Regions from separate parts of the Megasphaera sp. UBA4382 genome, predicted to be linked through region 1. Evidence: riboswitches for the same ligand, from Rfam matches in the RefSeq annotation. Region 1 holds a riboswitch; the other holds the start of a gene.
What was found. A riboswitch is a leader RNA that binds a small molecule or an ion and turns the genes downstream of it on or off. The one in region 1 is predicted to bind ZMP and ZTP.
Positions count from the first base shown of each region.

Region 2: it holds a riboswitch for ZMP and ZTP, as region 1 does, so the genes downstream of both, B4H10_RS02600 (formate--tetrahydrofolate ligase) here and B4H10_RS08470 (L-lactate MFS transporter) in region 1, are expected to answer to the same signal.

Region 1 covers NZ_DGRS01000071.1:15,299-18,717, forward strand. The annotation lists gene B4H10_RS08465 (DeoR/GlpR family DNA-binding transcription regulator) at 1-372, opposite strand, end outside; gene B4H10_RS08470 (L-lactate MFS transporter) at 609-1,895, opposite strand; ZMP/ZTP riboswitch at 1,975-2,061, opposite strand; gene B4H10_RS08475 (D-alanyl-D-alanine carboxypeptidase family protein) at 2,121-3,173, opposite strand; gene rsmG (16S rRNA (guanine(527)-N(7))-methyltransferase RsmG) at 3,200-3,419, opposite strand, start outside.
Region 2 covers NZ_DGRS01000024.1:12,362-15,780, forward strand. The annotation lists gene B4H10_RS02590 (nitroreductase family protein) at 1-142, opposite strand, end outside; gene B4H10_RS02595 (hypothetical protein) at 411-1,253, shown strand; ZMP/ZTP riboswitch at 1,259-1,336, shown strand; gene B4H10_RS02600 (formate--tetrahydrofolate ligase) at 1,393-3,072, shown strand; gene B4H10_RS02605 (cyclodeaminase/cyclohydrolase family protein) at 3,211-3,419, shown strand, end outside.

The DNA of each region.
Region 1 (3,419 bases):
CAGAAAGGATGCCCCTGACCCTGTCAGAAAATCTGCCATCTGTTCCACCGTCGATCCCGCATCAAGATACACAAAATCGCTATCAGTCACGCAGGAAGCAGCATACTGGGCTATGCGCCGTTTTTCCGTCATATGGAGAGAATACTTATGTTCCAGTTCTTCCATATTGGCTTCATACACCCCTTCTTCAGAAGGCAGTGCCGTTGCCCCGCCATGAACACGGCGAAGCCGGCCGTCCCGGTTCAGGACCGACAAATCACGCCGCACCGTCGCTTCAGAAACCTGAAAATAATCAACCAGTTCCTGTACGGAAACAGAACCGCCGGCCGTTACCAGCCGTACCATCTCATCTTGTCGTTCTTCTGTCAGCACATATATCACCTACCTCTGTACAATCAGAATTACTTTTTATACCCCGTATTATACAAACATTTTCATTCATTTTCAATCACGTTCAATCATTATATTGAAATAGCAATCATTTCCGTTCATTTATACTAGAAGGTAATAGAAAAAACGGCTGCCACACGAAGCAACTATTTCATGTGACAACCGTTTTCTGATATGCTTTTCGCCTTTATAAAAACTATTTGAAAAATTTACATCTGTTACTGCATGCTGTGTTCTTTCTGTACACTGGCTGCTACAGCATTGTCGCTGGTAACAATACCATGACGCGTCTTGTATTTGAGGAAGAGCATAATGGCCAGAGCCAGTACGAAACAGCCAGAGAAGAACTGCAGTGTAATGGCATAACTGTTGGTCGTTTCCTTAATGAGCGACAGGACCAGGGGACCAGCAACGCCAGCAGCTCCCCAGGCCGTCAGGATCCGGCCGTGGATGGCACTCAGTTCCCGCGTCCCAAAAAGATCGGAAAGGTAGGCCGGCATGCAGGAGAAACCGCCACCATAACAGGTAATGATGAGCAGGACGAGTATCTGGAAACTGAAAGCTCCCGTGACATGGGACAGCTGCCAGAATGCCAGGATTTCAATAGTAAAGAACAGGACATAGGTCATAGAACGGCCCAGGTAATCGGAAACAGTAGCCCAGGCAATGCGGCCGGCGCCGTTCATGAATCCGATTATGCCGACCATCGAAGCCGCTGCCATCGGCGACATGCCGACGACTTCCTGAGCCATAGGAGAGGCGACAGCCAGAAGAGCAATGCCACAGGTAATATTGGTAAAGAAGAGCCACCAGATAGTATAGAGCTGCCACGTCTTCATCGCTTTTTTTACGCTAAACTGAGGCATGGCATCGGCATAGACCGGCGTATGGCAGGAACCGGCTTTGCGAAGAGCCGCATCGGAAACGGGGACTTCTCCCGGTTTGGGTGGAGCCAGATACAGAGAAGAAGCCGTCATGATGACCATATATACCGTGCCCAGGATGAGAAAATTGGGAATCAGGCCCAGATGCTGGACCAAAAGCTGCATGACCGGACCGGCAATCATACTGGCAAAACCAAATCCCATGATAGCCAGGCCCGTCGCAAAGCCACGGTTGTCCGGGAACCATTTGACCAGTGTCGAAACGGGAGTGATGTAACCTGTTCCCAGACCAATACCGCCAATGACTCCGTAGAAGAGATATAACAGAGGCAGGCTGTGGAAATATAACGCTGCAGCCGTGCCGAACATGCCACTGCAGAAAAAGGTCATGGCCAGCAGACCCGACTTACGGGGTCCGATTTTCTGGACGAAGCTGCCGAGAAAACCAGCAGACAGTCCTAAAAACAAAATAGCCAGGGAAAAGGTCCACGTCGTATCTTTGAGAGAAAATCCCATAGCCTGCATGATAGGACGGGTAAGGACACTCCAGGCATAGACACTGCCAATGCAGATGTGGATGCCCATAGCAGACAACGCAATAAGCCAACGGTTCTTTTTCATGAATCCATCTCTCCTTTGCGGTCGGCCGGCAAAGAGAGTGCAAAAAAAGCACCGGCCGGCTGGCCAAAGCATATTTTCATATCTTTGCCCAGACGGTCGGCGCTTTTTCTAAACGATACAGTCCACGTGGTTATTCCACTTGATTCCGTCAGGCCTGCATCGCATATTTTCTTGATATTCTTTCATTATATCAGGAAACATCTGTCTGTCAATAGGGAGCCTGTCTTATTTTTCATTCTGATTTTCCGCAGCAATCCGGGCCGCCTGTTTCTGCTGGGCTGCTATCTGGGATAAGGTCTGTCCTGCCGGCGCATCGCGCAGGACATAGGCTTCATCGGCATCAGCCGGTGCATTAGATGCACGGCCAGTCTGTGTTACAGCCTGGGAAGCGGTAACCGCTGCTTTTTCGGCAGCTGTCGCCGTCGTTGCCGTCGTTACATTCTTTACAGCAGCTTCTGGGGCCGACAGGCGTTCAAAGCCATAGGTCAGGAGAGCTGCCGCATCACCAGCACGGTCACCGCTGTTGAGTATGGACGCAACCAGGGTATGACCATTACGCGTAGCAGAAGCTACCAGACAAGGGCCGCCATCGTTAGTCGCACCGGTCTTGATGCCGTCAGCTCCCGCAAAACCGCTGGTGAGAAATTCATTCGTCGTTTCGCAATGCTTCGTACCACTGTCTGCATAGGGCATGTCAAAGGAAGCATGATTGACGAGTCCCCGGAAATCGGCTGATTTCATGGCATAGGCGCCAATTTTTGCCAGGTCTCTCGCCGTAGAATAATGATTTTCATCAGGAAGTCCGGCCGGATTGGTGAAGTGCGTATGACTGGCCCCAATAGATGCCGCTTTTTCATTCATAGACTGAACAAAGCTGTCCAGAGACGGCGAAACCGTAACAGCCGCATCATATGCCACATCACAGCCCCCGACCGTCATCATGCCCGTCAGGGCATTGCGCAACGTCACCTTGTCACCGGGATAAATGCCGAGACGGCTCACATCGCCGGCCAGCTGCTGGGATGCATCGGATACGGTCATGACCGTATCGAGTTTTCCCGATTCGACGCCAAGGATGCTGGTCATCATCATAGTCGTACCGCCAGGATACATGCGCTGATCTGCATTTTTGGCATACAGTTCATTGCCCGTCGCAGAATCGATGACGCAGGCTGACTGAGCATCGATCTGCGGTTCTTCTGCCAGTGCCGATGCACTGAACATCGTAAAGCAGGCTGCCAGGACGACAGCTATAGACGTTTTCAAAGACATAATCATACACCCTTTCTCCTGAAGTTTTTATTTTATAATGGATGTTTTGCCGCCATTTTGGGTTTGCGCGGGTATTTAGCCGGACTCGTGCCACTCTTGCGGATATAGAGGACCGCCCGTTTATCGGAAAGCCCGGGAAGCGTTACCGGGCGGACTTCTTCCAGTGTCCCTCCCAATATGCGCAGGGCATTGGAAGCCTCTTTGATTTCTTCCTCATATTGCGCTCCTTTAAGAGCAATGAATAAGCCATTG
Region 2 (3,419 bases), on a different contig from region 1:
CAAAATACCATGGCTGTAAATTGCTGGCTGAAGGAGCGAGGACGGCGGCTTCCAGTATATCCTGCAGGTCGGCGTCTGATACCGGCTGATGGGTATATTTCCGTATACTGCGGCGCCCTACAATAGCAGATGATGTTTCCATAAGATGACCCCCTTATGCATTAAGATATTTCATTTTAATGGTAATAGAAAATCAGACTGGCGTCAATTGGCAATCCATCCCATTGTTTGTTAAATTTTTTAGTATATAACTCGGGATAACAAAAGAAAATGACGATGGGAACAGAAGTTTTTATTGACTTTGGCATTAGTGCTGTTCATGCAGTCGCAATGTGTTATAATAAGCAGTATATGAATTATTCCCGTATCCAGTCATCGCATAGAGAATGGATCATCATTGAGGTGTAAACATGACAGAGAAAATCCATTATGTGAAAGCCGATCCTAGTGGCAATACGACGATTCTCGTATTGGACGCGATTCCTAAACAGGAACACGCTTCGTTAGCAGCCAGACTGCTGCAGCCTGAGTATGTCGGCGCAGAGCAAGTAGGTTTTCTGACCTGGCCCGATAACGATGCCGATATACGTCTGGACATGATGGGAGACGAGTTTTGTGGCAACGCTTCGCGATCAGCTGCTGCCTATTTACTCTCCCGGTCCGGCCAGGATTATGGTGAGTACCGCGTTTCCTGTTCCGGATGCAATAAGATATTAAAAGCAGTGGTAGTTCGCGACGAAGGGGAACTATATGATGCCAGTATTGAAGTTCCCCTGCCTAAAAAAATGGATGTCATCAGCCTGGCAGACGGTAATTCGACGTACCGGTTTTACTGTGTTGAGCTGCCAGGAATTATGCATTTCGTTCATTTTACTCCTTCTATTAAATTAGTCGATAAGAATACTTTATGGCGGGCGGTGTATCAGTACGCCAGCACCCGTCATTATGAAGCATTCGGCATGGATCTGGTAGATCGCAAAACGCTGACGATGATACCGGCTGTATATGTCACTGGTACGGATACGCTATATTGGGAAAAAAGTTGTGGTTCCGGGTCAGCGGCCACGGCGGCGGCACTGGCCCGTCTGTGCGGCCATAATATTGCCTGTGAGATACGCCAGCCTGGTGGAAGTATTACCATTGAAGCATCATATGCTGACCAGTCTGTCAGACACATCCGCATAGGCGGCCCCGTGCGGATTGAAATGGAACAATGTGTTTGCGTTGACAAGGAGATACCAGGCACGGTATAATAATTGCGTAGTCATGTGACTGACGGAAGTGGACTAACCACATGGAGCATGATTTGAAGAAGCCGACCGTCTGGGCAAATAGTCCGGATGGCCGGCTATTTTTATCAGTGCACAAAGAGAACAGGAGCTGATCTTTATTATGGCAAAGGTATTAAGCGATATTGAAATTGCACAGCAGACTCACCTGGAACCCATTGTAAAAATTGCAGAAAAGGTTGGTCTTACAGAAGATGACCTGGAATTATATGGTAAGTATAAAGCGAAAATTTCCTTTGATGCCATTAAACGGCTGTCAAAAAATGAAGATGGAAAACTCGTGCTGGTAACGGCTATTACACCGACTCCTGCTGGAGAAGGGAAAACGCTTACGACGATAGGCCTGGCCCAGGCTCTGAACCAGCTGGGACATAAGACGATGACGGCATTGCGGGAACCTTCTCTGGGTCCTGTCTTTGGTATAAAAGGAGGAGCGGCTGGCGGCGGTTATTCCCAGGTTCTTCCTATGGAAGATATCAATCTTCATTTTACGGGTGATATGCATGCGATTACAGCTGCCAATAACCTGCTGGCTGCGGCAATCGACAATCACGTGCATCAGGGAAATGCTCTCCGCATCGATGTGCGCCGTATTGTATGGAAACGGGTCATGGATATGAATGACCGGGCACTGCGTGATATAGTCGTAGGACTCGGCGGCAAGGTCAACGGGTTCCCCAGAGAAGACCACTTCATGATTACCGTAGCATCGGAAATCATGGCAATTCTCTGCCTGGCTAGTGATCTGATGGATTTGAAGAAACGGATGGGGGATATTATCGTCGCTTATGACCTCGATGGCAATCCGGTCCGTGCCCGTCAGCTCGGGGTAGAAGGGGCGATGGCCATTCTCATGAAAGATGCTATCAAACCGAACATTGTACAGACGACAGAAAACACGCCGGCTCTTGTACACGGCGGACCTTTTGCCAATATTGCCCACGGCTGTAATTCTGTCGTAGCTACCAAGCTGGCTCTCAAAATGGGAGAAATAACGGTGACGGAAGCCGGATTCGGTGCTGACCTGGGTGCGGAAAAGTTCATGGATATCAAATGCCGCTTTGCCGGAATCAAACCAGATGCCGTCGTCATCGTCGCCACCATTCGGGCGCTTAAGATGCACGGCGGAGTAGATAAGAAAAATCTCCAGCCGGAAAATCTGGAAGCACTGGAAAAAGGCTTTGCTAATCTGAAGAAACATATCGAAAATATGCGCAAATATGATATCCCCGTCGTAGTAGGCATAAACCGCTTCCTGACAGACACGGATGCCGAAATAGCATTGCTTACCCGCCTTTGTCAGGATTATGGTGTCGATGTGGCTCTGAACAACTGCTGGGCCGAAGGCGGCAAAGGGGGACTGGACCTGGGACGGAAAGTCCTGCAGCTCCTGCAGCAGCCCAAAACACCGTATAAACCGTTGTACGATGTCAATGACACGATTCTTCATAAATTGGAAATCCTGACGAAAGAAATCTACGGCGGCGACGGCGTCATCCTGGAAGGCAAAGCGCCGAAACAAATTGCCGAACTGGAAAAACTTGGCCTTGATAAAATGCCGGTCTGCGTGGCCAAGACACAGTATTCCCTTTCGGATAATCCCGCATTACTGGGAGCGCCGGAACATTTCAAGATTACCGTCAAAGACGTCCGCGTCTGCACCGGTGCCGGGTTCATTGTCTGCCAGACGAGTAATATCATGGTCATGCCAGGCTTACCGAAAGTACCGGCTGCCAACCGTATGGATATCGATGAAAACGGCGTCATTACAGGTCTGTTCTAGTCGTTATGGCTAGCATATAAAAGGCGGCTTTACAGCCGTCTTTTACTGTATGCAGACTAGCATGATGAATTAACATACATAATAAGTGAGGATACGATAGTGGATAAGAAAAAATTATGTGCCCTGCCCATAGATGAAATGCTGGCGGCTACGGCTTCCAAGGATCCAGTACCGGGCGGCGGTGGCATTGCGGCCCTTACAGCCGCTTCGGCGGCAGCACTGGTTGAAATGGTAGCGAATCTTACCATAGGTAAAAAAGGGTATGAAAAGGTAGAGCCGATGATGCGGGACATACGCAGCCAGGCTGAAGAATTGCGGATCCGGTATCAGGATGGCATAGATGAAGA